DNA from 2 places in the Catenibacterium faecis genome. Region 2 is predicted to be linked to the other one. Evidence: a T-box and tRNA genes for the amino acid it is inferred to sense, from the RefSeq annotation. Region 2 holds a T-box; the other holds one or more tRNA genes.
What was found. The T-box of region 2 lies ahead of tyrS (tyrosine--tRNA ligase). A T-box ahead of a tRNA ligase gene usually reads a tRNA of that ligase, here a tRNA-Tyr.
Positions count from the first base shown of each region.

Region 1: it encodes a tRNA-Tyr, which carries the amino acid that the T-box ahead of tyrS (tyrosine--tRNA ligase) is inferred to sense. The anticodon was not compared.

Region 1 covers NZ_JACRWG010000003.1:7,485-26,558, forward strand. Annotated here, with positions in the region: gene ilvA (threonine ammonia-lyase) at 1-617, opposite strand, end outside; gene H8909_RS01720 (DUF4250 domain-containing protein) at 722-901, opposite strand; gene H8909_RS01725 (Cof-type HAD-IIB family hydrolase) at 885-1,712, opposite strand; gene H8909_RS01730 (YaiI/YqxD family protein) at 1,702-2,130, opposite strand; gene H8909_RS01735 (rhomboid family intramembrane serine protease) at 2,127-2,696, opposite strand; gene H8909_RS01740 (DUF5011 domain-containing protein) at 2,693-3,469, opposite strand; gene ispF (2-C-methyl-D-erythritol 2,4-cyclodiphosphate synthase) at 3,588-4,067, opposite strand; gene pyrG (CTP synthase) at 4,125-5,726, opposite strand; gene H8909_RS01755 (response regulator transcription factor) at 5,883-6,578, shown strand; gene H8909_RS01760 (sensor histidine kinase) at 6,575-7,699, shown strand; gene H8909_RS01765 (MBL fold metallo-hydrolase) at 7,737-8,321, opposite strand; tRNA gene H8909_RS01770 (tRNA-Val) at 8,540-8,615, shown strand; tRNA gene H8909_RS01775 (tRNA-Thr) at 8,641-8,716, shown strand; tRNA gene H8909_RS01780 (tRNA-Tyr) at 8,719-8,803, shown strand; tRNA gene H8909_RS01785 (tRNA-Gly) at 8,810-8,883, shown strand; tRNA gene H8909_RS01790 (tRNA-Asn) at 8,900-8,974, shown strand; tRNA gene H8909_RS01795 (tRNA-Glu) at 8,977-9,052, shown strand; tRNA gene H8909_RS01800 (tRNA-Gly) at 9,088-9,161, shown strand; gene H8909_RS01805 (hypothetical protein) at 9,237-10,187, opposite strand; gene H8909_RS01810 (hypothetical protein) at 10,536-10,787, shown strand; gene H8909_RS01815 (ATP-binding cassette domain-containing protein) at 11,336-13,297, shown strand; gene H8909_RS01820 (ABC transporter ATP-binding protein/permease) at 13,290-14,939, shown strand; gene H8909_RS01825 (ABC transporter ATP-binding protein/permease) at 15,177-16,976, shown strand; gene H8909_RS01830 (ATP-binding cassette domain-containing protein) at 16,978-19,074, shown strand, end outside.
Region 2 covers NZ_JACRWG010000036.1:11,728-26,113, reverse strand. Annotated here, with positions in the region: gene H8909_RS08740 (LacI family DNA-binding transcriptional regulator) at 1-768, shown strand, start outside; gene H8909_RS08735 (ClC family H(+)/Cl(-) exchange transporter) at 857-2,422, shown strand; T-box leader at 2,455-2,653, shown strand; gene tyrS (tyrosine--tRNA ligase) at 2,686-3,912, shown strand; gene truB (tRNA pseudouridine(55) synthase TruB) at 3,953-4,786, shown strand; gene ribF (riboflavin biosynthesis protein RibF) at 4,786-5,715, shown strand; gene rpsO (30S ribosomal protein S15) at 5,799-6,065, shown strand; gene pnp (polyribonucleotide nucleotidyltransferase) at 6,167-8,305, shown strand; gene H8909_RS08705 (Maf family protein) at 8,305-8,868, shown strand; gene H8909_RS08700 (6-phosphofructokinase) at 8,972-10,090, shown strand; gene H8909_RS08695 (hypothetical protein) at 10,180-11,103, shown strand; gene tig (trigger factor) at 11,168-12,448, shown strand; gene lon (endopeptidase La) at 12,493-14,386, shown strand, end outside.

The DNA.
Region 1 (19,074 bases), on a different contig from region 2:
GCTCCTTCTGGTTCTACACCGATAATCTTCACTGTTGGATTAACTTTCTTAGCTGCACAAGCAATACCTGAAATCAATCCTCCACCACCAACTGGTACAAGAATAATATCTGCATCTGGTAATTCTTTGAGGATTTCTAAGGCAATGGTTCCCTGACCTTCAATGACATCTTCATCATCAAATGGATGTACAAATGTATAGCCATGTTCTTTCTGTAATTCTACTGCCTTATTATATGCATCATCATACACTTCACCATGAAGAACCACTTCAGCACCTAATGCCTTAGTAGCATCTACTTTAATAAGTGGAGTATGAGCAGGCATAACGATTGTAGCCTTAACACCTAACTGCTGGGCGGCATAAGCCACACCCTGGGCATGGTTTCCTGCACTTGATGCAATAAGTCCTCTAGACTTGGATTCATCATCCATCTTCATAATCTTATTATAAGCACCTCTAATCTTAAATGCGCCTGTTCTCTGTAAGTTTTCTGGTTTGATATAAACCATATTTCTACACTCTTTAGAGAACGCTGGACTATAGATCAAAGGTGTTGGAATGATTACTTCGTCTACTCTCTTTTTTGCTTCTTCAAAATCTTTTAGCTCTAACATTTTTTCCTTTTTCCTCCATATATTTATATTTTTAACGTTATCGCGTTATTTTGGTTCTAAATAAGACAAATTTTAGGCAAAATAATAAGAGTGGTTATACACTCTTATTTGAACTGATTTGATTTGTATGTGTAATGGTAACCAATAGCTTCCATCTTATCTACGATGTCCTGCATAGGAATATGATAGTCATAACATAAGTCTGCAAGATCTTCATATTGGTCTCTGAGTTTCATATTTAACCAGCTAAGTAACATCACTGGATCTTTAGGCATTTGATTCATCTCTTAGTTCCTCCTCTAGTTTCTTCAACATATAAGCAATACCATCTTCATCATTTGATAAAGTGACAACATCAGCTCTTTCTTTGACTTCATCTACTGCATTGGCCATAGCGACACCACAGCCTGCATATTCAATGAGTGATAAGTCATTGAATCCATCACCAAAGGCAATCACTTCTTCTTTTGTAAGATGAAGCATCTTTACTAGCTTATCTAAAGAAGCTGCTTTATCAATATTTGGTGCCATAACTTCAATAAAGAATGGTGCAGAACGGTAAATACTTAAACCTGGGAATGCACTCTTATAGTCTTCTAATACAGAAGCCACATGTTCAGGATCACCTGTACATAATACTTTATTAATAGGATCTCTTAAAATTGATTTAAAAGATTCAGTCTTTTTAATTTCGATATCGTTAATACGTCCTTCAATATTCACATACTGATCATCTACATCTTCAGTATAAACAGCATCATCATAATATGTCATAATCGCAAGATTATGTTTCTTTGCTTCATCATATGCTTTTTTAGCCTGCTCAATAGTCAAACGCTGTTCAAACATAGTCTGTCTTGTTTTCGCATCCATTACCTTAGCACCATTGAATGATAATAAATAACCTTCATACTTTTCTAATTTAAGTGCAGCTGCTTCATGTCTTAAACCAGGTGTCGGTCTACCTGATGCAAGAACTATTGTTGCACCTAACTGTTGTGCTTTAATAAGTGTCTTACGTGTTTCATCAGTAATTTTATTTTCTGAATTCTTTAATGTACCATCTAAATCTAATGCAATTAACTTATATTTCATTTGATATAATCCCCTCTATTGTTTTTAAAAATCTCTTTCTTGTATCTTGTGTACGTTTCTTTGGCCCTTTGACAAGTTGATGCTTACGCATCTTTCCATTGATATAGCGTGTCATTAAAAGTGAGTCTATATTATTAGAATCAATAATAAACCCTGAAGGATGAACAACAATCGCACCTTTTGTAAGAAGCATACCTGCTTCACCATAATCCTGTGTAATCACAAGATCACCCTTCTTCACATCTTTTAAAATGGCATAATCAACACTATCATTCCCCTGATCACACATAATAACCGATTCATAATCAAAGAAATGATTCATATCACAATACACTATCATCTTTATATCATATTTATCACACAAAAAAGCGATTTTTTCAATATCTGGTGTTGCATCTCCATCAATTAGTATTCTCATATCACTTTTAAGAGATACATAATATACATAGTAAGATATCCACCAACTAATCCACCTACATGTCCTGTCTTAGAAATACGAGAATTCATAAGAGTAAAGGCAAGGTTAATCGCAATACAAGGTAAATAGCCTCTTAATAAATCAAAGAAAGCACCGCCTTTAAATAAACCTAGTCCAATAATAGCCCCTAAAAAGCCATAGAATAAACCACTTGCACCAATTGTGATAGAGTTATCCACATTAGAATCTCTATAAGAATAGTAATAAGTAGCGAGTGAACTCATCACAATAGAAACTAAGACAAGTATTAAATAACGTACTGGTCCAAGTAGTGTTTCAAACATACGTCCTAAATAGAAGATACAGTACATATTCATAAATAAATGAAGAAATTCTGTATGAATAAAAGCAGATGTAATAAATCGCCAATATTCTCCTCTATTTTTCACATAAGGTGTATATAAAGCACCTAAATGCATTGCTTCTGAAGTTTTATTATCCTTAGAAAAATAATTAATATAAACAAAAACTGCTATACATATCGCCATAAAGATATATGTGATCATTCAATAACCTCCACTACTCTTGTAACCTTAGCCATATTCTTAGAACTATCAGTGACTGTATATGTTAGAGTATAACATCCTACAGTATTAGTCTGTACTTTACCTGTAACAACAATCTTATTTGTTAAATCACCATCTTCATTATCATATGCAGTGACACCTTCTCTTGCATTAAAGTTATCACCTAAATGAATGACTTTATCTTCTGCACCTTTGATCACAGGAACAACCAACTCATTGGCTACAATCACTTTAATACGCATTGGAAAAGAGGTATTACCTTGTTCATCTCTTACTACAACACGTTCAATATATGTACCTACTTTTTCATATGTTTTCTCTTTCACAAGTTCTTCACTATTTTCTTTCTTTAAGAAATAGATTTGTGTTAAAGACGCATCATTGACTTCAGCTACTGTATTTTTTGCATAGAGTGGCTGATTAGGATTCACATAATAAACAAGCTTTTTAAGTTTTACTGTTGGTTTTTTTGTATCTACAATCTTAATCTTAAAGCCATAATCACGTCCTGCATATTCAATACTTGCATTATAGTTACCTACTTTATTCAAGTTAACACGCTTCAAGTTTAAAGTAAGTGATTTTTTTATTCTATCTGGACAGATGACATAATCCTCTATATTCTGTGATACTTCCTGTCCTAATTCATAAGTAAATACTGTCTGTTTCAATTCAAAGGTTGCCATAGTGGTAATCTTAAAAACAGAAAATAATTCAAGGAAAATAAATAATAGTAAAATGACAGTAATCAATTTGTTCCTCCATTTCACTAGTATCACCTCTTTCGCCCCTTCATTATACTATAAAAGATATCTGAGTGACAAAAAAGATGATGTAAAAACATCACCTTGTTCAAAAATTACATAACTATTACACATTTTCAAGTAAACAGACTGCCTGAGAAACAATCCCTTCTCCTCTTCCTACAAAGCCAAGCTTTTCACCACGAGTGGCTTTCACATTAATCTGTGTCACATCACAATGAAGTGCTTCCGCAATATTATGTCTCATTGTAGGTATATGAGGTGCCATCTTTGGCTGTTCTGTCATAATGATTGCATCCACATTCCCAATCTTATAACCTTTTTCATTCATCAACTTATATGTTTCTTCTAACAAGATCATTGAAGAAATACCTTTGTAACGATCATCTGTATCAGGAAAATGTTTCCCGATATCACCTTCACCTAATGCCCCAATGATTGATTCAATAATTGCATGTAGAAGAACATCTGCATCACTATGTCCCTTTAACCCTTTTTCATAAGGAATTTCTACACCACCTAGAATAAGCTTTCTTCCTTCTACCAACTGATGAATATCTATTGACTGTCCTATACGCATAACCATACCTCCATGCTTTTTATTGTAACACAAAAGGCATGAGGTTACCCTCATGCCAATGTATTAATTGTATTTCTTTTTATGTGCTGCATCTATAAGTCCCTGGAATAGAGGATGTGCTCTATTTGGTCTAGAATTGAATTCTGGATGGAACTGACATGCAACGAAATATGGATGGTTAGGCACTTCAACGATTTCTACTAAATCTCTCTTTGGATTACGTCCAGAGATAACAAGTCCTGCATCTTCTAACATCTGACGATATGTATTATTGAATTCATATCTATGTCTATGTCTTTCCTGGATAAGATCCTTTCCATATAACTTATGTGCAATTGTACCTTCTTTTAATTCACAAGTGTAGTTACCAAGTCTCTGAGTACCACCCATGTTTTCTAAAGACTGATCGTGCATTAATGAAATTAATGGAGTCATACAGTTCTTATCGAATTCTAATGAGTTAACATCATCAAGTTTACATACATTTCTTGCATATTCAATAGAAGCACACTGCATACCTAAACAGATTCCTAAGAATGGAATATCATGTTCTCTTGCATACTGGATAGCAACAATCATGCCTTCAACACCTCTGTTACCAAATCCACCTGGTACTAAGATACCATCAGCATCAGCAAGCTTAGAAGCGATATTTTCCTTAGTTACTTCTTCAGAGTTAACCCAGTCAATTTCAACTTCACTGTTTGCATAGTAACCAGCATGTTTTAATGCTTCATTAACTGATAAGTAAGCATCTGGGAATTCACAGTACTTACCAACCATCTTGATTTTAACTGTATCCTTTAAGTTCTTAACTCTTTCAACTAATTCACGCCATTCAGTGAAATCAGCTTCAGGAGCTTCAATTCTTAAATGATCAAGTACAACATCATCCATATGCTGATCTAATAATTCTACTGGTAATTCATAAAGAACATCTACATCATAGTTAGAGATGATAGCTTCCTTAGGAACATTACAGAATAAAGAAATCTTGTCCTTTAATTCATCAGAAATAGTATGTTCACTACGACATACAATGATATCTGGCTGGATACCATATCCTAATAATTCCTTAACACTATGCTGTGTTGGTTTAGTCTTTACTTCATGGCTGGCACCAATATATGGAAGTAAAGTTGTATGTATATAAAGAGTATTCTTGTAGCCTCTATCGAGTCTTACCTGTCTAATTGCTTCAATAAATGGTAATGATTCGATATCTCCTACAGTACCACCGATTTCTGTAATAACGATATCTGCCTGAGAAGATTCTTCTGCAGCATAAATCTTGTCCTTAATCGCATTAGTAATATGAGGAACAACCTGTACTGTTGCGCCTAAGTAATCCCCTCTTCTTTCTTTAGAAATTACATCGCTATATACTCTACCAGTTGTAACTGAAGAGTTTTTGTTTAAGTCTTCATCAATAAAACGTTCATAATGACCTAAGTCTAAGTCTGTTTCTGCGCCATCAGCTGTTACATAAACTTCACCATGCTGATAAGGAGACATAGTTCCTGGATCCACATTGATATAAGGATCAAGTTTCTGCATGAATACTTTTAATCCTCTTTGTTTTAATATTCTACCTAAAGATGCAGCTGTTAAACCTTTCCCTAGACCTGATACGACACCACCTGTGACAAATATGAATTTTGCCATTCTCTTCACCTCTTTCTCTATATTAAACAAAAAAAAGCACCTACGGAAGACCCGTTTGTGCCCTTTACAACTATAGCAAATTCCCCCGTCGTATGCAATTCTTTTCTTTATTTTATTAATTAATTATATTATGATATGGCTTGGGAGGATAAACATATGGAAACACCTCGTATATTAGTTATTGATGATGAAAAAGAAATTTGTGATCTTATTGAAATTTATTTAAGTCAAGAAGGTTATCATGTTGAAAAGCGTTATAATGCCTATACATTATTACGTGATCTTGAAAAGTTCAAGATTGATCTTGTAATTCTAGATATGATGATGCCTGGGGTAGATGGTTTACAGGCATTAGAGATGATCAGAGAAAAGTACAACATCCCAGTTATCTTTGTATCAGCCAAGACAGCTGATCAGGATAAGATTGAAGGATTATTAAAGGGTGCTGATGATTATATCGCAAAACCTTTTAATGCAATGGAATTAGTGGCACGTGTTAAGTCACAATTAAGACGTTATCAGGTATATAGTAAGCCTATTGGTGTAGATAATTCTATTATTCAGGCCAATGACCTTCTTATTGATACAAATAAGAAGATGGTTTCTGTAGATAATCGTCCAGTAGCTGTGACTAAGATTGAATATGAAATCTTAGTATTACTTGCCTCACATCCTGGTACAGTATTCTCTACTGAAGATATCTATACAAAAATATGGCATGAAGAAGCAACACATGCCAACAATACCATCATGGTACATATTAGAAAACTAAGAGAAAAGATTGAAAGACAGCCTCGTACACCAAGACATATTATTACTGTCTGGGGCATTGGTTATAAGTTCGAATTATGATGCAGAAACTAAGAAAGCTGTTTATTTCTTCTTTTAAATGGCGTTTGTTGATTAATATTACATTAAGTTATCTTGTCGCATTTCTTATTTATTCTATTCTAGGAATTATATTCGATAGAATTATTCCTATTGCGGTACCAAATGAAATGCGTTATGCATTATGTTATGCGATTTCTTTTATTGTCTTTGTAGAAATCTTCTTTAAACTGATTGATTTCACAATTGAATATATTAGAAAGCTCAGACGTTCTATCCAACAGGTAACAAGTGGTAATTATGGTGTACAGTGTGAAGTAGAATATGATGATGAATTAGGTTCTCTTGCCGCGAACATCAATGTCTTATCAAAAACATTGCTTGCAAAAGAAAAAGAAAGTGAAAAGCTAAAAGAAAAAGAAAGAGCTGCATTAGATATAGAACGTAATGCAGAAAGACAAAAGAATGAATTAATCACAAACGTAGCCCATGACTTAAGAACACCTCTTACAACTATTGTAGGATATCTTGAATTGATTAAAGATGATACAGCTTTATCTAAAGAAGATGTACATAAGTATTCTGGTATTGCGTATGAGAAATCAATACGTCTACAGGAAATGATGGATGACCTCTTTGAATTCACTAAACTTGATAATGCAGATATCAAGTTGAATAAGAGTATGATTAATCTATCTGGATTAATTATGCAGATGACAGATGAGTTCTATCCTTCATTTAAAGACTGTAATATTACACCAATAGTAGATTTACCTGAAGAGAATATCTATGTTCAGGGAGATGGTCAATTATTAGCCCGTGTATTTGATAATCTTATTTCTAATGCACTCAAGTATGGCTATCATAATACCGATTTAAAGATAGAAGTATCCGGTGATGAGAAATATGCAACTGTTAAAGTCATCAACCATGGTGATACTATTGCATCAGAGGATATCCCACTTCTATTTAATAAATTTTATCGTACAGACTCATCACGAAACTCTAAAACAGGTGGTACTGGCTTAGGACTAGCAATCACTAAGAATATAGTAGACCTCCATCATGGTGATATTTCTGTTACAAGTAATGATCAAATTACAACATTCATCGTCAAATTCAACAGATATTTCGATCAGAACTAACATAAAAGACCACATCAAGTGGTCTTTTCATTTTGGACTATAATTTCAACCTTTCACCTGGCTTTATATATAAAGCATGAGGTGATTTAAAGCTTTTCGCAATATCTTCATCATATAATTGTGTAGGTGAAGTATGAATAGGAATAAAATAACGAGAATCAATCACATGTGCACAACGACTTGCTTCCTGTGCACTCATATTATAAATACCATCTACCGGTAATAATGCATAATCTAAATCATTGAAGCTTTCCATTTCAGGATAATAGTTTGTATCTCCTGCACCATATAATGTAATACCATCTACAGTCATAATAAAACCAACACATTCTTCTCTTGTATGATTCTTATTTTCTGCAGGTGTTCCTTCAATCATTACTTTCTTAATCTTCTTAATAGGATATTCGCCATCCACAAATAGATCTCCATGTCTTAAAATCACACCATCGTCTTTTAATGTAACAAGATCAACCTGATTATGATCACTATGTTCATGCGTTACAATCACAATATCTGCAGGCATATCATAACCTTCACCTGCATAAGGATCCACATAAATCACTACACCTTCATTAGACACAATGCGATAACTTCCATGTCCTTGATACAATAATTCTGCCATTTTTTATATCTCCTTTATCACTTATTCAATTATAACTTTTCTTATTGCACAGTGCGATAGAATGGCAAAAAATAAAAAAAATTAAATTTAGTTAAAAAAATTATAAAAACATGTTGACGAATCGCATAACACTTGGTATATTATATGAGCGTGCTTGGTTGGGATATGGCACTAACACTTAAGCATCGGTCTAACGGCCGGTATATCCCAAGAATATTGGAGGTTTAGCTCAGTTGGGAGAGCATCTGCCTTACAAGCAGAGGGTCAGCGGTTCGAGCCCGTTAACCTCCACCATTTTTATTAAAATTTAGCTTCACATGCCGACTTAGCTCAATTGGTAGAGCAACTGACTTGTAATCAGTAGGTTGGGGGTTCAATTCCTCTAGTCGGCACCAGTGGGGAGGTAGCGAAGTGGCTAAACGCGGCTGACTGTAACTCAGTTCTCTACGAGTTCGATGGTTCGAATCCGTCTCTCCCCACCATTCCATGCGGGTGTAGTTCAATGGTAGAACTTCAGCCTTCCAAGCTGACTACGTGGGTTCGATTCCCATCACCCGCTCCATTTTATATTTAAAAGTGCTTGAATAGCTCAGCGGTAGAGCAATCGGCTGTTAACCGATCGGTCGGGGGTTCAAATCCCTCTTCAAGCGCCAGTGGCCGGTTGGAGAAACGGTTAACTCACATGCCTTTCACGCATGCATTCACGGGTTCGAATCCCGTACCGGTCACCATTTCTCAAAATACGATCGAAAGATCGTTTTCATTTGCGGGTGTAGTTCAATGGTAGAACTTCAGCCTTCCAAGCTGACTACGTGGGTTCGATTCCCATCACCCGCTCCATACGATTAGAAGATAGACTTAGGTCTATTTTTTTATTATCTAAATACCCACAGTTACACGCTGTGGGTATTTTATTTATTCTAATAATTCAAAACTATTAATTAATTCATTTTTAGATTCATACAATAATTCAGTTTTACCTGAATCAATATCATATGTATATAATCCTTGATGTTTATCATTGCGCCCAAGAAGAATAATCTGATGAGAAGAACTAAAACAAGCATACTGTGTTACATCCATGATTTCATCAATATTCATTCCTGCTTTTTTCTTATTTGTTTTTGTATCTAATGTATATGTATGATATTGAGGATTCCATGCTGGAATGGTGTCACTTTCAGTAAATGTAAGATTTCCATTTTCCATTGGAAGCATTCTATAGACTAACTTGCGATTTGTAGTATAGATACGTTTGAGTTGATTATTCTTCAAACGATAAATATGCGTATTAGGTGCAATATACTTACTTCCCTTACCCGCATTTGCTTCTTCTAATGCCTGATCTTCTTCTTTTTGATTACTTGCACATAGATATAAATCATGATTGAAAACATCATAGACCATATGATCAAAATCCAAACCCTCTTCTGCCTTAATCTTACTGAACTTCTTTGTTTCTATATTATAACGATAAGGCTTGAGTGATCTTTGACCTTTTTCTACGCCTAATACATAGATATTATTCTCTACAGGAATAATTCTGTTAATTGCGGTTAATCCACCAGACAACTTTTTAGATTTCTTTGTATCAAGATCATAAGTATACAGATGATCACCACTATTATCTTCTTCAGCATAATATACAGCATTATTAGATTTAGAATAGACACCAAGTGGATTAGAAGAAGTATACTTTTTAGTCACTTTCTTAGTAGATAATGAATATTCATAGATATTCACTACTACATTCCCCTTCTTATCATATCCACTTGTTGTAATAGATAGATAACGTTCTTTATTTGTTTTACAGCCCGTTATTACAAAAATACAGAGTACCACCAACAATTGAATTAACTTTTTCATAACTATTCTCCTTTCTTTATTCAATTGGAATACCTCTTCATATATATTATATATGTTGGTTTATGACACATACAATCACAAAACGCCTTTTAGATACAGATTCTTATTTAATTTTGTCATAATAATTAGCCTTTCATAAAATAAAGAAAAAGATATCACAATAACTATATACTTGTTAAAAAATCAACTAGAAAGTTACGAAAGACTAAACGCAACTTTGACCTGCTTACAGTGGAATTTAACTTTTCACTTTAAAATTATCAATAATGATATAAGTAAAATATTGACATATTTCAAATAGAATATATAATTCAGTTAGTGGTCACTAATTACGAAAGAGAGGTTGTTATGAATAAAATCAAATCTATACTTTTGCCTAAAAAACCTTTATATTTAATCACAGTGTTGATATGTATATTGTCATATTGTTCTAGATTTTTACCAAGTCGTATAGCACCAAACTTTCTTATTTTTCTTACAATGATGACAGGTTTACCTTTTTATTTAGATAAAGCTGAATCTAAAAAAACTAAGATTGGATGGTTTGTTTTTACTATCATAGCCGTGATTTTTGATGTGTTTATTGTTTATATTCTATAATTAACGATTATAGAAGAAGGTAAATATCATGAAAGATAAATATCTGCCTTACGCAACTACATACTGTTTTATATTATTATTGTTGTATTGTTCAAAATATCTAAATGGTATTACTGGTGGTTTATATATTGTTGTTTGTACTCTTTTGTTTATAATACCTAACCAAATGAGACCACAGTCATCCCAAAAAACGAAGAAACGTTGGACCATTACATATATCATCGTTGCTATTATTGAATTACTTTTTGTATTCATAAGGTACATATAACTGATCATTTTAAAGGGACAGTGAATTTTATAATTCATTGTCCCTTTATGTTTACATTATATATATAATAATTATGTTAGCGCTGACATTTATATGCTATTATAAGTTTATATCATATATATCAAAGAAAGTATCTAGCGGAGATGTGGCACGGAAATATAAATGTCCCTTAAAAAATTTAACACTTATGTTACAAAAATCGATACTTATTATTCTAGTGCATATGTAACTGCAACCGTAGACGACTTTAAAAATCATACAATTGGATGGTGAGAACTAAATGATTGAATTAAATAATTTCACATACAAAACTAATAGAATACTCTTCGAAGGAGCCAATTTCATTGCTCCTTCTATTGGTATTATAGGTATTGCTGGTGAGAGCGGCTGTGGAAAAACCACTCTCTTAAAAATTATCTCTAAGCAGATTCCTGTTAACTCCCTTATCAATGATAGTTCATCTATATTCTATGGAAATCAGGATGCACTCTTAAAAAAAGACCTTACCATAGCCCAGCAATTTGAATTAATAGAATCTGTATACAATAGAGAGCATGATCAAAATACAATAGATGAACTATTCAACAGTTTAAATATTAAAGCCAGCTTATCACAGAAATATGATTCTTGTTCCTTAGGTGAAAAGAAAAGAATCATGATAGCCTTAAGTGTTTATTCTAATAGTCCTTGTATTATATTAGATGAACCTTTATCTTCTGTAGATTATGAAGATAAACATTCAATCATGAAATTATTAAAAGAATATAGTCATAACCGTGTTATTATTCTTACTATTCATGATGAAGAATTTGATGAGTATTTGGATATTAAGTATTTAATTGAGAATCTTCAATTTACTCGTATCAAAGATACTGAAATTAATGGTGAACCTCTCTCAATGACACAGGAGTTTACCCCTAAAAGAATTGCACATGTAAAAAGCAAAAAAGAAAAGTTCAGTATCCTCTTATATGCTTTGTTGTGTTTAGTTATTATCAATATGACTTTATATTCTGGTATTGAGTTATATATGACAAACAAGAATACAGCATCTATGATGGATAACTTGACTAGTAAAATTATCTATACTGGCAAGGAATACATTACAAGAAATGAATTACCTTCTGGTTATAGATTCATGGAATATGACCAAGGATTTTCTATGACTCCTCAAGAAATACAATCTATTCAATCTATCAAAGGAGTTAAAAGTATAACAAGCTATTATCAGTTCCCAGCTCGTAATTATAATACAAGAAATGATGAGGATGATAATTTAATTGCATATATGTCAGTCAAGGGTAGAGAATATTCTACTGATGATAATGTTGTTGTATCAAGTTATATAAAGGGTCAATTTGGTAATAAAAACAAAAATTATATAAGCGAAGGTCTTATGAAAACGTTAGAATTGACTGATTCAGATTTTCCTATAACCATGAAAATGGATATAGGTGTACCTGTATGTTCTACTGAATATAATGACACTATGCGATATGGTGATCAAAATGGATTACAGAAAAAATCTTATGATGTAATTGAACGACATCCTGTTTATCAGAAGAAAAGAGTATCTATTAAAATCTATGGTGTCATCAAATCAAATGAAGATCAGGATGACTTCACAGGAAATAACGCATTAAAAGTCTATTTAAACAATGACTTTGCGAACTCTATTATAAATAAATATCGTACAACTAATGTTTCAATTAGTTTATATGAAGATCTAAATGAACATATTGTTGATTATGTTCCTGCAACTTATGCAATTGAGTGTGAAAATGCAAGTTATGTAGACCAGGTAAGAAATGGGCTCAATAAAATATCTCCAAACATCGTTACTTATATAGAGAGTGATGATTACAAACAAACAGCAAAGATGCGTCAAAAGGATTCTAAAAATACAAAGACTATGATTCTCATCTATACTGTTGTGGGTCTTATTGCCTATGTTGTTTTCTTAATCCTCTATAATAAATCAAGAGAATATATAAGATATAGAGAACTTGATTTAAACGAGAAACAGATTCAATCCATCCATATGGTTGATATACAGTTTATGTCTACATTCCTATTTATAGTTGTTCTTCTTTCCTTCTGTTTAAGACTATTCTCATCAAGTGAGTTTGCGTTAGTAAACAATTCAATCAAGATGATTATAGGTTTAGTAAGTGCTGTTGTGACTACATTAGTCTTCTATATTACAAATAAAATAATGGTAACGAGTACGGATCATGATTGATATTAAACATCTTTCTATCACATTTGATAGAGTGATTTTTGATGATGCAAGCATCACCTTATCTAACAACAGCATTACTACAATCAAAGGAAAAAGTGGTACAGGTAAAACAACCTTATTGAATCAATTAGGACTTGTAGCCCCTTTAGCCTGTGATTATTTAATGGAGGGTCATTCTATTGATGACCCTCTTACTACAAGGAAAGAAAAGATTGGTTATGTACATCAAGAAAGTACATTATTCAATAACATGACCATTAGAGAGAATATGGAATTCGCATTCCTACTCTCTGGACAGGAATATAACGAAAGTAGAATGCATGATATTCTATGTTCTATGAAGATAGAACATCTACTCAATCAGACACCTGATCATGTATCAGGAGGAGAAAGACAACGTGCAGCTATCGCCTTTGCATTAATGAAAGACCCTTCTCTCCTTCTTTTAGATGAACCAACAGCTTCTCTAGATTCTATTAACTGCAAGTTATTAATAGAACTACTTAGCGATTATATTCATACACATCCAGTATGCGTTCTTATCGCAACTCATGATAAACGTATTCTTGATTATGCAGATGATCTCTATGAGATTCAGAATCATAAAATAGTACCTATCAAAAAGAGTATGATAGAAGAACTAGAAACCACTTCTATTACTAGAAAACCACAAAACTATTTATCTTATTACAAGAAACATCTTATACGTTCTTCTAAAATACTTTATATACTCTTTGGTTTGATTCTTTCTATGACTATAGGTATATTAGGATATCGTACATACTACTCACATGAGATCAATGCGATACAAGAGAAACTATTAGATGTACGCCTCTATTACGGAAATAACAGTAAGTATGCTTATGATTCTATTACTGAGCCCATTAGAATGGATATAAGAAGAGACCTCAATGAAATAGAACATATTCATATCACTCCATTCTATGAAACAGTGACTGATACTTTAATTGTACAATCTTATACCGGTGATACAATCAAAGCATCTCATACAATCAAGAATTTAGGTAAGGACATCACCATCAACAATCATACTTTTCATATTTCATCCTACATAAACAAAAAGAATACTATTTCTTCTCAAGGAGATGATGTACTCTATCTTCCTGAAGCTATATATAGGAAATACTTTGAGATTAATGATGTAAATATGTTACTTGTGAGTGTGGATGATGCACAATATATATCTAGTATTCTTTCACAAATCAATGATATTGATCCTCACTTAACAGTATATTCTAATGTGAATCTTGATCACCTCACTCAGATTAATTCTAGAATGATGAATAGTTTAATGATGCTGATATGTGCGATATTTATTATCATGTTGATTATTCTTGTCTACCATCGTCAAAAGACGATTGATTCCAATAAGGATGAATACTTCTTCCTATATGAGAATGGATTAAGTATTAAAGAGTTAAAATCTCTTGCACGATATGATTATGTTTACTACTACGTATTCTATTTAATCATACTACTAATCATAAGTATCTTTATGACTTTCATGATGCATATACCTATTATTCTCTATGCATGCTTATTATGGTTCTTCAGCATTCTACTAGAAGAATTTATTACTACACTATGCATTCATAAGGTTGGAAGACTTAAGGGCAGTTAACTGCCCTTTTAATATTTATCTTCCATGCGATATATACAACGGTTAGTTTAACCTAATATTTTCAAGAGATGCTTTTACCAACTTATTTTTACTTATATTGACTTATTGTCCAAGGATTTAAATAAATTCAATGTAAGGGTATACATTTTTTTATAAATTGCTATTATTATATATAGGATTATTAAACACTATGACTTCTAGTTCCACTGGAATTCATATTTAGAAAGGAATAATAATATGATTGAACTCAAAGATGTAACCATCGCCTATGATAGAGTTATTCTAGATCATGCATCTTTCAGTATTCCTGCTCATTCTATTACTCTTCTAAGAGGTAAAAGTGGCTCAGGAAAAACTGCACTTCTTTATTGTATTGCCCTCATGGATAATAAAAGCAGTTATAAATATTTTTATGATGGAAAACTCATAGAAGGAGAGGAAAGAGATGAATATAGAAGAAGTCGTATAAGTTATGTTTTACAAGAAAGCAGTCTTCTTCCTCATCTTGATGTAACAGGTACACTTCAATATTTTGCATCTATTCATAATAAAGTTCTAACTGATGATGATATAGATGAATACCTTGATAGGATGCATTTAGATGTCTCTCCATCACAGAATGTTATGACACTTTCTCTTGGTGAGCGACAAAGACTTTCTATTGCTTGTGCGCTTATTAGTCATCCACAAGTTCTTATTCTTGATGAACCGACTGCTTCTTTAGATCATGATAATGAAATACAAATATATGAAATCCTAAAAGAACTGAGTCATGATATGACTATTGTTATGGCATCACATTCTGATTGTGCAATAGAATATGCTGATATTACTTATATGATTGAAGATGGTATGCTTTCATCTTCTGATTTTTTGCTTTCAGAAGATCAAAGCGGTGAAGGGACAGCCCCTTCTATTAATCAAAATTTCTGTATTGAGTATGTTAAAACGTATATGAAACATTATAGATTCATGTATGTTCTTTTATTGATGGTTTTTGTTTTAAGTCTTGTTTCATGTCAGGTTATGACTGGAATTATTCATAATTCTAAAAAGCAGGCAATGCAGATGCTAGTAGGACAATTAGAAAACAAAGCTATTATCACGAAAGATGAACATTTTTATGTAGATCAGGATTATAGTAAACTGATTACATTAAATGATAAGAATGCATATCCTTTATATAAAATGTCTACTGATGTAAATGGTGAAGAAGTTTTTATTGTTCCCTATTTCAAAGAAGATGATTTATCCAAGTATATAGATAGACCTATACAGGATAAACAAAATGGTATCTATATGGATGAATCTACCTTCTATATTCTCAATCAGAAATCCAAGAACAATAAAATAAGCCTTGATATAACCATTAAAGATAGAGAAGGAATGCATCAAACTGAACATAGTTTTGATATGAATGGTGTATTTAAAAATTCCAAACAAGTCCATTATGTAGTAAAAAGTCAAAGATATATCTATATGCCTTATTCATTAATAAAATCCATTTATGAAAAGAATAGTAAAGATAAACAATATATAGGATACGTAATCTGCTATGATACATACGATGCATTAGAAAAGGCTCTTAAAGGCTATGAAAAGAGTGGTTATACAATCAATGATTCATTTACAGATAGAGAATCGATGAATAGCTTAAACAACTATTATCAAATGCTGATGTTTACGTTTGCAGGTATTATTATTCTTGTAGCTATGATTATTGATATTGTTCTTGAGTCACATTTATTAATGCAAAGAAAGAGCGAACTTGTTTTATTAAGAATTTCTGGCTTACGAGAAAAAGATTTGATTCATATATCTCTTACCGAAAGCATTATTGGGCTTTGTGCTGTTTTAGTAATTAGTACAATTATATCTATTATCATGTTGCTTTTAACAGGTATATTCTCACTTGTAGCACCTCTTATATCTACTTTTGTATTTATAATTGCACTTCTTTTAGAAAGAGTGATGACACAATCTAGATTTATCAAAAAGATTGATATTGTTACAGAACTAAGAAATGAGGTGGTTTAATATGCTTGAAATTAAACAACTTAATGTGTCTTTTGGAAAAAAGACTCTATTTAAAGATGCTTCATTCTGCGCTGAATGTGGACATTTAACTGTTATCAAAGGAAGAAGCGGATCAGGAAAATCCACATTTCTTAAAGCCTTCCAATTTGCTTATGACTGTATTTATCTTTATGAAGGTGAAAGAATAGATACTCTTGATGAAGAAAATAAACAAAAGTTTATTTATAATCATCTCGCAAATGTTCATCAGATCCCTTTATTTATAGAAGGAATGACTATTGGCAGTCATATTAAACAGCTAGAAAAATTAGGATGTAAAAGAATTCCTGATTATGAAAAACAATTAGGTATAAAGCCCCTTGAAAATAAATACCCTAAAAGTTTATCTGGAGGAGAAAAAACACGTGCTGCTGTTTATTTAGCCTTAATGAGACAGCCTGAAATACTTATCTTAGATGAACCTACTGCTGCGCTTGATGCAGGTTATGCACAGACAATGATTCATATTCTCAAGGAATATGCAGATAAAGGACATTATGTAATTAGTGCATCACATGATAGTAGAATGATTCAAGCAGCTGATACGCTTTATAAAGTGGAGGGTGCATTAATCATAGATAGAGATCTATCCAAAGAGAAGAATCTAATAAAAGCACCTATCCTAAAAGATAAAAACATGGATATTCATTTTTCACATCGTACTTTCAGAACAGTAATGAATATACTTATTGCTTTCACAATGATTATATGTGCTTATAGTTATAATATTTATGGAACATATAGTGCTTCTTATGAAGACAAAATTAATTCTGTTGCTTCTAGAGACCTTGTTGTCTACAAAGAAAAATATAAGAATGATTATTATACATACTATTCTGGAGAAACACCTCTGAGTCAGCAGGATTACAATAAGATTAAAAGTGTCAGTCACATAGAACGCCTTACATGGAGATATGATGTTCACTATAGCACCTTCTCAGAATGGACGGATGATATGAATGGTGCAACAGAAAATAACTATGATCAGATATCACTATCTGATGGTCACATGAATGGTAGTTCATCCATCTTTATGCTTCAAACTTATGATAGTAGGGATGATTATACAAACATCACTATTAAACATGCTGATAATAAAGGTGTCTATTTAAGCAACGAAAAAATGGAAGCTTTCTTAGAAGAAAATAACCTTAGACTAGAGGATATTAATATCAAGAAGTTAAAAATAGGATTATGGGTTCCAATACCTGTCTATAATGCTTCTGGTATTTCTCAAGTGGGAACATCATCTGATGGTGATGAGTGGATCGATATCAACACACCTTGTGTAAAACTTGTTTATATGAACCTGCCTGTGAGAGGAATTTTAAAACCAGGATCAGCTATAAGTACAAATAGTGTCGGTACAGGAAATCCATATGTTTATATTCCTAGCGACTGTATAGCACCTTATATGGAAACTTTTAAAGCCAAAGAAAGTGTTGTCGTTTATAGTATAGAGGATACTCAGCTCGAAGAAGGTTTTATAACATTTGAAAATGTTCTTCCTGAAAACTATACTATGAATGATGTAAATGATATCATCATGAAAACACCATGGCGTCCAGATGCTTATACATTAAGAGTAGATAGTCTTAAGAATATCAATCAGGTAAAGAATGAATTAGAAAGATTAGGTTTTAAGGTAGAGGGTGCATTTGTAGATAATGATGCAATCAATTCTCTTATCAATAACAACAAGAAAGTACTAATACAATTCATTGCAGTTGTCTTTATATTATTGTATGGTTTCTATTTTTACCTTAAGTATCTCATTTTAAGAGAAGAGAAACAGACAAGAGACTATCTCTATAACATGGGATTAACAACTAAGAGAATAGATCACAGCTTCTATCGCACATACTTGAAAAACGCATTAATATTAGGTACATTTGTATGGATTCTTCTAGAAGTGATTATGATTTTCACAATAAAGATGATGATTATTCCATTAATCATGCCTATCACAATAATTCATATTGCATTATTCTATGCATCCGCATTTGTGATAGAATTCTTTATACCTATATTCATCCAAAAGATGATATCAAAACACCAC
Region 2 (14,386 bases):
ATGATTGGTGGTATTGGAGATACTGGACGTACTTTAGATTTCAATATCATTATGTATACAACTGATGAACTTGGTTTAGGTAACCCGATTGAAGAAGTAATTGAGAAAGTTATTAAATCAAGAGCTGATGGTGTTGTATTATTTAACAATAACTGTATTGATAAAGAAATTGATCTCATTAAAAAATACCGTATTCCTGCAGTTGTTGTTGGATATAAGATTTCGGATGAAGATATCTGTTCTGTATATGTTGATGCAAAGAGTATTGCATATGATATGACTAAACAATTTATTGAACAGGGTAAAAAGGATATCTGCTTTGTAAGAGCTACTCAAAACTTAGTGGATTTAAATGATTTTGCGAAGGGTATTGAAGAAGCATTTAAAGATAGTGGTGAAACACTTCCTGAAGATTATATTGTGGATGTTTCTAACCATTATGAAGAAAGCTACCCTCAATTAAAGGAATATTTTGATAATCATAAGCATGATGTTGTTTTAACAGGCTATGATAAGGAAGCAGTCGCTGTTGTCAATGCAGCAATTGATCATGGTATCAATGTACCTGAAGATATGCAGGTTGTTGGTATGATGGATACAAGTTATGCGACTATTTGTCGTCCACCTCTTACTACTATTCATGTACCTGTATATGATATGGGTGCTATCGCAATCAGACTTCTTACAAAGATCTTAAATCATGAAGAAATTGATGAAGCGGAAGTGCCAATGCATTATACATTCATCAAGCGTGATACAACTAAATAACCAAAGAAGGATGCTGAGGCATCCTTTTTAACTGGTTTAGATTGTGCTAAAATAGAATCGGTCATTATAATTACTGGGAGGATTATATATGCTTAAAAATCAATCTGATACTGCAAATATATTACGAGAAAGAAGTAAACTCAATAAGCGCTTGGCTTATGAAGGTTTACTTGTTGGTATCGTGTCAGGTGCTGTCTGTATCGTTTATCGTCTTGTTTTATCAAATGCAGAATCTATTTATTTTACTATAAGGGACTTTGTCGCACATAACGTGTCTTATTGGCCTTTGTGGATCATTGGCCTTATTGTATTAGGTCTTATTATTTCAATCTTTTTAAAGTGGGAACCTATGATCGGGGGCTCTGGTATTCCACAGCTAGAAGCAGAAGTACAGGGACGTATTGATGAATGCTGGTGGAGAGTCTTACTTGCAAAGTTCTGTGCTGGTGCACTTGCACTTGTAGGTGGCTTATCATTAGGGAGAGAAGGTCCAAGTATCCAGCTAGGTGGTATGGTTGGTAAAGCTCTTGCGAAAAAAGGAAAACGTGTAAAAACTGAAGAGCGTTATTTAATGACAGCAGGTGCCGCAGCAGGCTTATCGGCTGCCTTCAATGCACCTCTTGCAGGTATCATGTTTGCTTTAGAAGAAGTTCATAAGAACTTCTCTACAAGTGCACTTGTTTCTGTAATGATTGCATCTATTACTGCGGATTTCTTAAGTAGAAATATCTTTGGTTTATCACCTACTTTAGCTTTCTCAATCAAAGAAACATTCCCTTTAAAGAATTATATCTGGGTTATTATTCTCGGTATTGTCGCTGGTGTATTAGGTGCTTTCTATAATAAGGTTACAATGGGAACTATTAAACTTTATAAGAAAACACCATTCTTAAAGAAACATCAAAGAGTCATTATACCTTTAGTGTTATCTGGAATTCTTGGATTCTATTGTCCACTTGTCATGGGTGGAGGACATAAACTTGTAGAATATCTCAATGAGCCAAACCTTGTTTTATCTACTCTTGTCTTATTATTTATATTAAAATTACTTATTTCATGTGTTTCGTTTGGATCAGGTGCTGCTGGAGGAATTTTCTTCCCACTACTCATTCTTGGAAGTCTTATTGGTGCAAGTGTAGGTAAGGTTGCTATTATGTGTGGTGTTCCTTCCGAGTATTTTATGAACTTCATTATTATGGCAATGGCTGCTTACTTTAGTGCTATTGTAAGAGCACCGATTACTGGTATTGTGCTTATTGCGGAAATGAGTGGAACTTTAAAGATGCTCCTACCAATTGCGCTTGTTTCATTTGTTTCTTATTATGTCGCCAATCTTTTACATAGTGAACCGATTTATGAAAGTCTTTTAACGAATCTTTTAAACAATCAGCCTTATCAGTCAATGGAAGAATATGCAGATAGTAAGGAACTCATTGGCTATACAGTTGGTTTTGGTTCAAATGCCTGTGATCACTATATTAAAGATTTACAACTTCCACGTCGTAGCTTGATTGTTTCTGTTATTCGTGGTGGAGAAGAAATAATTCCAAAAGGAGATACAAAGCTCATATCAGGAGACCGTATTATTGTCTTAGTAGATGCATTCCATCTTGATGAAACGAAGCTGATGTTGGAAAGTGTCTTCACAAGCTGATATTGACAAACATCATGATTTCATGTAGACTTTTAATTGCGATGAAAAAGACAAGTAATTCATATGCGCTGGTTTAGAGAACTTATGGCTGGTGAAAATAAGAGCAGTAGTATGAATGAATACACTTTGGAGCTTCTAGATGCAAAGTCTAGACGGTGAGTACACCGTTATCAACAAGAGAGCATGTCTTTGACATGAATAAAGGTGGTAACGCGAGAATTCGTCCTTTGGATGGATTCTCTTTTATATTATAGGAGGAAATTATGACATTTTATGATGAATTAGTGTGGCGTGGCCTCATTAAAGATGTAAGTTCTGAAGACTTAAAAGACAAATTAAATGCAGGAGGAATGACATTCTATATTGGTACTGATCCAACTGGGGATTCATTACATATTGGACATTTCTCATCTTTCTTAATGTCTAAGAGATTAAAGGATGCAGGTCATCATCCAATTCTTTTAGTCGGTGGTGCAACTGGACAGATTGGGGATCCAAAGCCAACAACTGAAAGACCAATGATCACAAAAGAACAGGTACAGCATAACTTTGACTGCTTAAAGAAGCAGGCTGAAGATTTATTTGGTTTTGAAGTAGTTAATAACTTGGATTGGTCTAAGGATTTAAACTTCATTGACTGGTTAAGAGATTATGGTAAATATTTCAATATCAACTACATGTTATCTAAGGATATTATCAAGAGAAGATTGGATGAAGGGATTACTTTCACTGAATTCTCTTATATGATCATGCAGGCAATGGACTTCTATTACTTACATGAAAATAAAGGCTGTAACTTACAGGTTGCTGGTCAGGACCAGTGGGGTAATATCACTGCAGGTATTGAATTAATTAGAAAGAAGACTGGTGATGAAGCATATGGATTCACTATGCCTTTACTTACTAAGAGTGATGGTACTAAGTTTGGTAAATCAGAAGGAAATGCAATCTGGCTAGATAGAGAAAAGACTTCACCATATGAAATGTATCAGTTCTTCATCAACAGTGAAGATAGCAAGGTTATTGATTACTTAAAATACCTCACTTTCTTATCTAAAGAAGAAATTGAAGCATTAGAAGAATCAAATAAGAATGAACCACACTTAAGAAAAGCACATAAAGCACTTGCGAAAGAAGTTATTACTTTCATTCATGGTGCAGATGCTTATGAAGAAGCTGTCAGCATTTCTGAAAAGTTATTCAGCGGTGATATCAAGAGCATGACTTATGAACAGGTTAAACAGTGCTTCAATGGTGTACCAAGTATTGATGTCACTGAAGATGAACAGATCTTAAATGTATTAGTAAAAGCAGGTGCTGCTTCTAGTAATCGTGAAGCAAGACAGTTCGTAAAAGGTGGAAGTGTTCTTGTAAATGGTGAAAAGGTCACTGATGAAAAGTTTGTTGTATCAAAAGACAATGCGTTTGGTGGTAAGGTGACTGTTATTAGAAGAGGTAAGAAGAAGTACTTCGTTATTAATCATATCTAAGCAGACAATAGTCTGCTTTTTTTAGGAAGGATGTGAGTAGATGGATGGTATTATTTTAATTAATAAACCACAGGGTATGACAAGTCATGATGTCGTTAATCGTGTGAGACGTATTATGCATACTAAAAAAGTAGGACATTGTGGGACTCTTGACCCTATGGCGACTGGTGTTTTAGTTATTGGTATTAATAAAGCCACTAAAGCAATGCAGTTTTTAATGAGTGAAGAAAAAGAATATCGTGCTACACTTAAACTTGGCAGTTCGACAGATACATATGACGCTGAAGGGAAGGTTATAGAAACCAAGCCTTTTACTGGTTATGAGAATCTAGAAGAAGTATTATCATCATTTAAAGGAGATTCCATGCAGAAGCCTCCAATGTATTCAGCTATTAAAATTAATGGTAAGAAGCTCTATGAATATGCTAGAGAAGGTATAGAAGTAGAAGTACCAGAAAGACCAATCACTATTTATAAACTTGATTTAGTCGATGCACATGATGATGAAATAACTATAGATGTCAAGTGCTCTAAAGGAACATATATCCGTTCTTTATGTGTAGATATTGGAAAAGCCTTAGGTTATCCTGCCCATATGACTGCATTAGTTAGAAATCAGTCCGGTCATTTTACTATCGATCAGGCAGTAACACTTGAAGAACTTGAAGAAAATAATGGACCTGTGATGCCATTAGAAGAAGTATTTTCTTTCTATGATTCTATGGTTGTAGATGAAAGAATTGTCATGACTGGTCAGAAAATCAAGAGTGATAAAGATCATAATGTAGCTATTTATTCAAAAGAAGGTAAATTACTTGCGATATATGGACCAGATGGAAAAGGCAATTTGAAGAGCCTCAGGGGGCTTTTCTAATGAAAGTCATAAAAATGGAAGAGGTACATTTAACAGAACCTCTTTCTCTTGCAATTGGCTTTTTTGATGGTTTACATCTTGGTCATATGTCTTTGATTAATGAAGTATTGAAATATAAGGGAGAAACAAAAACAGCTGTTATGAGCTTTGATGTGCATCCTTTATGTGTTTTAAAGGGCGAAAAGAGACAATCAATTATTACTCTAGAAGAGAAAAAAGAACTTCTAGAAGAAATGGGTATTGATTACTTGCTTGTAATTCATTTTACTAAGGAAGTAGCAGCATTAAGTCCACAGGCTTTTATTGACGAATACTTAAATAAGCTTCCTTTAAAAAGACTAGTATGTGGTTATGATTTCCATTTTGGAGATCATAACAGTGGCAGCATAGAAGACTTAAAGAAACAGTCATTTGAACTTATTGTGAAAAACGCTGTTATGTATAATGAAACAGAAAAAGTATCATCTACTCTTATTAAGAAACTGATGGATCAAGGAATGATTGAAGAAGTCAATACTTTGCTTGGTCGACCTTATAAGGTAAAAGGTACTGTCATTCATGGAAAACAGAGAGGTCGTTTGATTGGTTTCCCTACATTGAATATCGATTATGGTATGAAATACTTACCTAAAAGAGGGGTATATGGCACAATTGTAGAAATCAATCATCAATATTATATAGGTATGGCAAATATTGGGATGAATCCTACATTCAATGATATCAATCGTCTTTCATTAGAAGTCAACGTATTTGATTTTGACGAAGATGTGTATGGTAAAGAAGTAGAGGTTACTTTCTGCTTATATAAGCGTGAAGAAACTGTTTTTAATGGATTAGAAGGACTAAAAACTCAATTAACAGAAGACAGAAAATATTTAAGTCAGGTCATGAAAAAGTATTTGACTTTATATAAAAATAATGTAAAATAGTCATTGCAACAATGTCTAGGATATTTGTACCTCTTACATCTAGCTTGGATATTGCGAAGAATATAATTTAGGAGGAAAACATAATGTTAACTAAAGAAGAAAAAGCTAAGATCATGGCTGAATATGGTCGCGTAGAAAAGGATACTGGTTCTCCAGAAGTTCAGATTGCATTATTAACTGCTGATATCAACAAGTTAAACGGTCACTTCAAACAGCATCCAAAGGATAATCATTCTAACAGAGGTCTTTTAAAGAAGATTGGTAAGAGAAGAGACTTATTAAAGTATCTTAAGAAAGAAGATCTTGACAGATATACAACTTTAACTGATAAGTTAGGATTAAGAAGATAAGAAACAAAAGCCCTATGGGGCTTTTTTTCATGTCTCTATCAAATAATTGTTTGTGTAATAGTTGATTTATGATATAATTTTGAAGAATATGAGGTGAATTTATGGCAAAACAAATTTTTAGTATGGATTTCTATGGTAAGAAAATCCAGGTTGAAGTCGGTGAAATGGCTAAACAGGCAAACGGCTCTTGTTTAGTAAGATATGATGATACAGTCGTTCTTTCTACAGCATGTGCTGGGAAAGAACCAAAAGATGTAGATTTCTTCCCATTAACAGTAACTTATGAAGAAAAACTATATTCTGTAGGTAAGATTCCAGGTGGATTCTTAAAGCGTGAAGGCCGTCCTAGTGAACATGGTACATTAACTGCAAGAATGATTGACAGACCTATCCGTCCATTATTCGCAGATGGTTTCAGAAATGAAGTACAGGTTGTTAATACTGTACTATCAGTTGATCAGGAAGCAACTCCAGAAATGGCAGCAATGCTTGGTGCATCAATTGCATTATGTATTTCTGATATTCCATTCAATGGTCCAATTGCAGGTGTTAACGTAGGTTTAATTGATGGTGAGTTTACTGTCAACGCAGGACCTGAAGATATGGCTAGAAGTGAAATCAATCTTGAAGTAGCAGGTACAAAGGATGCTATTAACATGGTTGAAGCTGATGCAAAAGAAGTAGATGAAGAAACAATGTTGAACGCATTGATGTTCGGTCATGAAAAGATTAAGGAATTAATCGCTTTCCAGGAACAGATTGTAGAAGCTGTTGGTAAGGAAAAGATTGATGTTCCACTATTTGCATTAGATGAAAATATTGTGTCTAGCGTAGAAGCAATGGCTAAGGAAGAAATGATCAAAGCCATTTCTATTCCTGGTAAGCTTGAAAGATATGCTGCTATTGATGAATTAGATGCTAAGGTTGTAGAATCTTTTGAAGATAAAGAATATGCAACTGTTGAAGAACATGATAAGACAATTAAACAGGTTAAGATGGTTCTTGGTGATCTTGAAAAAGAAGAAGTAAGACGTTTGATTACTGAAGAAAAGGTAAGACCTGATGGACGTAAAGTAGATGAAGTACGTCCATTAGATGCACAAGTAGATTTATTGCCACGTGTACATGGTTCAGCTATGTTCACTCGTGGTGAAACTCAGGTATTATCTGCCTGCACACTTGGCGCATTAGGTGAAGTACAGAAGATTGATGGTCTTGGAATGGAAGACCAGAAACGTTTCATGCATCACTATAACTTCCCACCATATTGTGTAGGTGAAACAGGAAGAATGGGTTCTCCAGGTAGAAGAGAAATTGGTCATGGTGCTTTAGGTGAAAGAGCCTTAAGACAGGTTATTCCTTCTGAAGCAGAATTCCCATATACAATCAGAGTTGTTGCTGAAGTATTAGAATCTAACGGTTCTTCTTCACAGGCTTCAATTTGTGCATCAACTATGGCTTTAATGGCTGCAGGTGTTCCAATTAGTAATCCAGTGGCTGGTGTCGCTATGGGTCTAGTTAAAAAAGGCGAAAACTATACAATCTTAACTGATATCCAGGGTATGGAAGACCATCTTGGTGATATGGATTTCAAGGTTGCAGGTACAAAGAACGGTATCTGTGCATTACAGATGGATATCAAGATTGATGGTATCACTAAAGAAATCTTACAGGAAGCATTAGCTCAGGCAAAGGTTGCAAGAGGACAGATCATGGACTGCATGATGTCAGCAATCAGTGAACCTAGAGATCACTTAAGTCCATATGCTCCTAAGGTTGCTATGATGAAGATTGAACCTGAACAGATTAAAGATGTAATCGGTAAGGGTGGAGATATGATCAATAAGATTATTGCTGAAAGTGATAATGTTAAGATCGATATTGATGATGAAGGTAATGTTACTATCTATCATTACTCTCAGGAAGCGATTGATCATGCAATGGGTATGATCAAGGATTTAACTAGAAAAGTAGAAGTAGGCGAAATCTTTGATGGTAAAGCTGTAAGGGTTGAAGAAAAGTATGCATTTATTGAATTATTCCCTGGTACAAATGGATTCTTACATGTAAAAGATGTTGCTTGGGATAGAACAAATAAAGTCGGCGATGTAATCAAACTTGGCGATACAGTAAAGGTTAAAGTAACTCAGATTACTGATAAGGGTGTGAATGTTTCTAGAAAAGCATTATTACCAAAACCAGTCGTTAAACATGAAGCACCTGCTGAGGAAAAGAAATAATGAAAATTATTCTTGCTAGTACTTCTCCTAGACGAAAAGAACTGCTTGAAAGAGAAGGCATTGATTTTATTATCGATGCCTCCTCTATTACTGAATATCTTGATTCTTCTCTAGAAATAGAAGAAAGACTTAAAAAACTCGCATATGATAAAGGTGTTTCTATTCATGAGAAATATCCTGATGATGTTGTAATTAGTGCTGATACAACAATTTATCATAATGGAAAGATTATTGGTAAAGCTCACAGTGCTCATGAAGCAAGAGAAATTCTTGAATCATTAAGTAGTGATACACATAGTGTGTTTACATCAGTGGCTGTATTCTATAAAGATCAGGTTTGTACATTTGTAGATGAAACAAAAGTTACATTCAAGAATATCAATGATATGATTGATGATTATCTTTCTATTGATGAATGGAAGGGTAAAGCTGGCGCTTATGCGATTCAGGGTGTTGCAGGAAAATTCATTAAAGAAGTGCAGGGAGATATTGATAACGTCATTGGGCTCCCAGTAAAGCATGTAATAGAAGTCATTGAAACTTTGACTAAGAAGCCATTATAGGCTTCTTTTTTTGCACCTATATGTAAGCGCTTCTTATTTATATTGAAAACGCTAACAGTTTAATTTATAATAGAGAGTGGGATTTACATAAGGAGGAAATATCATGAATTCAAAAGTTAAAAAAATTGCGCTATTATCTGGCGGAGGAGATTGTCCAGGCTTAAATGCGGTAATCAGAACAATCACTAAGATTGCGATTGAAAAATATAATTGGGAAGTTATTGGCTTTGTATATGGTTATCGTGGATTATATAATAATAATTATGTAGAATTAACTGTAGACAAGGTAGAGGATATATATAAGGAAGGCGGAACTATTCTTTATAGTTCTAACAAAGATAACCTATTCGATTATCTTGTAGATGATGGAAATGGTGGAAAAGTAAGAAAAGACGTCAGTGATGTAGGTGTAGAAAATCTTAAGAAAGATGGTGTTGATGTATTAGTTGTATTAGGTGGCGATGGTACATTAACAAGTGCTAGAGATTTCAGCAGAAAAGGTGTCAATGTCATTGGTGTACCAAAGACTATGGATAATGATTTAACTTCTACAGATTTAACATATGGTTTCATCAGTGCGATGAGTGTTGGTACTGAATTCATAGATCGTCTTCAGACTACTGCAAAATCACATCATCGTGTCATCTGTTGTGAATTAATGGGTAGAGAAGCTGGATGGATTTCATTATATGCAGGTCTTGCAGGTAATGCAGGTGTTGTATTGATTCCTGAAATTCCATTTACTATTGAAAATATTGCGAAAGCAGTTAAGAAACGTGATGAAGCAGGTCTTCCATATACTGTTATTGCAGTAGCTGAAGGTGCTAAGTATGCAGATGGTACAAAGTCAATCGGTAAGATTGTAGAAGATTCACCAGACCCAATTCGTTATTCTGGACTTGCTGCAAAGGTAGCTGATGATCTAGAAAAAGTCATTCCTAATCATGAAGTACGTTCTGTCAATCCTGGTCATATTATCCGTGGTGGTGATATTGATGCATATGATAGAATTCTATCTATCAGATTTGGTAATAAGGCATGTGCTATGATTGATGAGGGCTTATTTGGAAATGTTGTATCATTAAAGGGTGGCAACATGGAATATACTTCACTTGAAGAAGTAATCGGTGATGCGAAGTTTGGTAAGCAGAAGCTTGTTGATCCAAATGGAGATCTTGTTCAGGCTGCTAAGGCTATGGGCGTATCATTTGGTGATGAATAATAAGACAAGAACCTTACATTTTGTAAGGTTTTTTAATTATGTTGACAGATAGTCTAATTTTGATAAAATGGAAACTCAAGGAGGCAAACATGATAGAAGAACTTATTGAAGAAGGCCAGTATCAAGTCGCATTAAGTCGTTTGACAGATATGGATGACGAGATGACTAGATATTATCGTCTTGTATGCTTGAATGCATTAGAAGATTATCAAAGATGTATGCAGGAAGGGGCCGTTGCGAAAATGCAGGCCAATAACACTTATTATGAAGTGACTGCTTTATATTTAAATGCTTTAAAAGAACTTGAAGAATATGAACAGGCAATTAATATTCTTATTGAAGAATTATCCATGCCTTATATCCCTCAGCAGTATGAAAACTTGTTCAATGCAGTTTATGATGAAATTATTCTTATGAAACAGGAAAAGAATTACCAGCTAGAAAACAAGAGTACCATTATGTCTGCACAGGAAATTGGTCGTCTGCTTGATAGAGATAAAGTGAATGATGATTTAATTTATATGGCACTTGATCAATTACAGCAGTTAAACATCCGTATGATCATGCCTGAAGTAGCAAGATTTTTAAAAAATCCTCATAAGTCATCTTTTGCGAAGACACTTATTATGGAAATCTTGATTGATCAACAGGTAGATGAAGAGTTCACTGTAGTGAAAGGTGATGAAACATATTACTTTAATGGCTCTTATAGTCCTTTAGTATTAGAAAGAGAATGTTATACATTGATTGGTAAATCTCTTTCAAGAGTATTAGAAGATGATAATCCTACGCTTCTCTCACAATGTCTCGATTATCTGGAATATTATCTTTATACTATTTATCCTAAGGATATTATGCCAGAAGACTGTGATCTAGTAGCAGCAACACTACACTATTACGTTGCAACATTACAGAATATGCCTGTCGATCCATCTGATATAGAAATTGACTACAATTGCGATTTATCAGATGTAGAAAAAGAAATATTAGCACTCAAACAATTAGAGTGTTAAATTGTTGCATTGCATGAATCTTTCATGTATAATAGCAATTGCAAATAGTAAAGGAGATTAAGAAATGAATACAGAAGTTAAAAAACTTGAGAAATCAATGGTTGAAATCAAAGCCGTTTTCGATACAGAAGAATGGGCAGCAGCTCAGGAAAAGGCTTTAAATAAGTTAGCTGGTTCAGTTAAGTTAGATGGTTTCAGAAAGGGACATGCTCCAAAGAATTTAATCAAAGCTAAGATTGGTGCTAAGGCATTAAGAGAACAGGCTGTTGAAGAAATCTTAAGCGAAAACTATGCTAAGATCTTCGTTGACAACAATGTAACTCCAGTTGCTCAGCCAACTGCAAACATTGTTAAATCTACTGAAACTGAATTAGAAGTAACTTTCACTTGTCCAGTTAAACCTGAATTCGAATTAGGTGAATACAAAGGATTAGAAGTTAAGAAGGCTCAGGTAAGAGTAACTAAGAAAGATGTTGAAGAAAGATTAAATGACTACCAGAAGCAGTTCGCTGAATTAGTAGTTAAAGAAGAAGGAACAGTTGAAGAAGGCGATACAGCTGTTATCGATTATGAAGGTTTCAAAGATGGTGTTGCTTTTGAAGGCGGAAAAGCAGAAAACTATTCACTTGAAATCGGTTCTCACTCATTCATCCCTGGATTTGAAGAAGGTCTAGTTGGTATGGCTGCTGGTGAAGAAAAAGAAATCAACTTAACTTTCCCTAAAGAATATCATGCAGCTGATTTAGCAGGTGCTGAAGTAGTATTCAAGGTTAAGGTTCATGAAATCAAAGCAAAGGTTTTACCTGAAATTGATGATGAATTAGCTAAGGATGTTAATATCGAAGGTGTTGAAACATTAGAACAGTTACAGGAAAAGATCAAAAATCAGATCAGAACTATGAAGAAGGCTGAAGCTGAAAACAAGTTCAATGAAGAAGTAATCAAAGCTGTTGTTGCAAACAATACAATCGATGTACCAGATGCAATGGTTGATAGCGAAGTTATGAATATTATTAACGAAATCAACCAGAACTTATCTCAGCAGGGATTAAACATTGAATTATACACTCAGATGACTGGTAAGACAATGGATGATATCAAAGCTGACGTAAGAGATCAGGCTGAAGAAAGAGTTAAGTTAAACTTAATCCTTGATGAAATCGTTAAGGCTGAAAACATTGAAGTGACTGATGCAGAAATGGAAGATGAAATGAAAGAAATCGCTACATACTACAACATGCCACTTGAAGAAGTTAAGAAGGTTCTTGGTGGTCAGGAATATGTAGTAAAGGGTGATTTAACTCACAGAAAGGCTCTTCAGTTAATTAAAGATAATGTGAAATAAGACGCCTACGCGTCTTATTTTTTCTAAGAAAGGAGAAATAGGTTATGGAAAATTTAAATGTAACAGTTGATCTTCCTGTTATTTGTACGCGTGGTATGCTTGTATTTCCAGGACATGAATTATCTTTGGATGTAGGACGTACATTTTCCTTAAATGCAATGGATTTAGCTGTAAGTCAGCACGACTCTAACATTGTATTAGTGTCACAGATCCATCCTTTAGAAGAAGAAATCAATTTTGACATGGTATATCACCATGCCACACTTTGTAAGATTACAAAACGTATTAAGAAAGATAATCATGGAACAATTAAACTTACTGTAGTAGGTGAAAAGCGTGTTGAATTAGAATCACTTTATACTGAAGGTGAATGCTATTATGCAAAGGTGCGCTATTTAGAAGATATTCATGGTGATCCTAATGAAGAAACTGCGCTAGTACGTAAGTTGACTGAACAGATGCAGTCAATGAATGGTGCGAGTCAGTTATTACCTAGAGAATTAATTTCAAATATTACTCATGGTTTATCAGCAAGTGAACTCGCTGATACTATTGGTCATTATATTAATTCTGATTTAGTGGAAAGAGAAAAGATTTTAGCTGAACCAGATATTAATAAACGTCTTTTGTTAGTTCTTGCATCTATGCAGAAGGAAAAGGCTATTAATGAAATTGAAAATTCTATCAATAATCGTGTTAAGAAGAGTATTGATGAAAACCAGAAAGAATTCTATTTAAGAGAAAAGCTTAAGGCAATTAAAGAAGAATTAGGTGATACACCTAATGGTGAGGATGAAGTTGAAAGATTCCGTTCTATGATTAAGGATAATCCTTATCCACAGAATGTAAAAGACAAGCTAACTGAAGAGTTAGCACGTTATGAAATGATGCATTCTACTTCACCAGAAGCCAATGTCGTACGTACTTATCTTGACTGGATGACTAAGCTTCCTTGGTTTGAAATGACTGAAGATAACCAGGAAATTACTAAGGTAGAAAAAATTCTTGATGAAGACCATTTTGGTTTAAAGAAACCTAAAGAAAGAATTGTAGAACAGCTTGCTGTTAAACAGATGACTCAGTCTTTAAAGGCACCTATTATCTGTTTAGTAGGTCCACCAGGTGTTGGTAAGACTTCTATTTCTAAGTCTATTGCACGTGCTTTAGATCGTAAGTTTGTTAAAATTTCTTTAGGTGGTGTGACTGATGAATCAGAAATCAGAGGTCATCGTAGAACTTATTTAGGTTCTATGCCAGGTCGTATTATTCAGGGTATGAAAAAAGCAGGTGTTATGAATCCTGTCTTCTTATTAGATGAAATTGATAAGATGGCAAGTGATTATAAGGGTGATCCTACAAGTGCTATGCTTGAAGTATTAGATCCTGAACAGAATTCTATGTTCTCAGATAACTATATTGAAGAACCATATGATTTATCACAGGTTTTATTTATTGCAACAGCAAATGATTTAGGAGGTATTCCTGAACCGTTACGTGATAGATTAGAAATCATTGAACTATCTTCATATACAGAACAAGAAAAATTAATGATTGCGAAAGATCATTTAATTAAGAAAGAACTTAAGAATCATGGTTTGACTGATGAACAGTTAACTATTACTGATGATGCGTTAATGTATATTATTAGACACTATACACGTGAAGCAGGTGTACGTCAGTTAGAAAGATTAATTGCAGCAATCTGTAGAAAATCAGTATTGAAGATTCTTAAGAAAACAACTGATCATGTTGCTGTGGAAGTAAACGACTTAGAAGAATTATTAGGTAAAGCACCTTTTGACCATACTAAGAAACAGCCTAAACCTCAGGTAGGTGTAGTCACTGGTCTAGCATGGACACAGTTTGGTGGAGATATTCTTCCAATTGAAGTCAATCACTTCAAAGGCAGTGGTAAATTCATCGTCACTGGTCAACTTG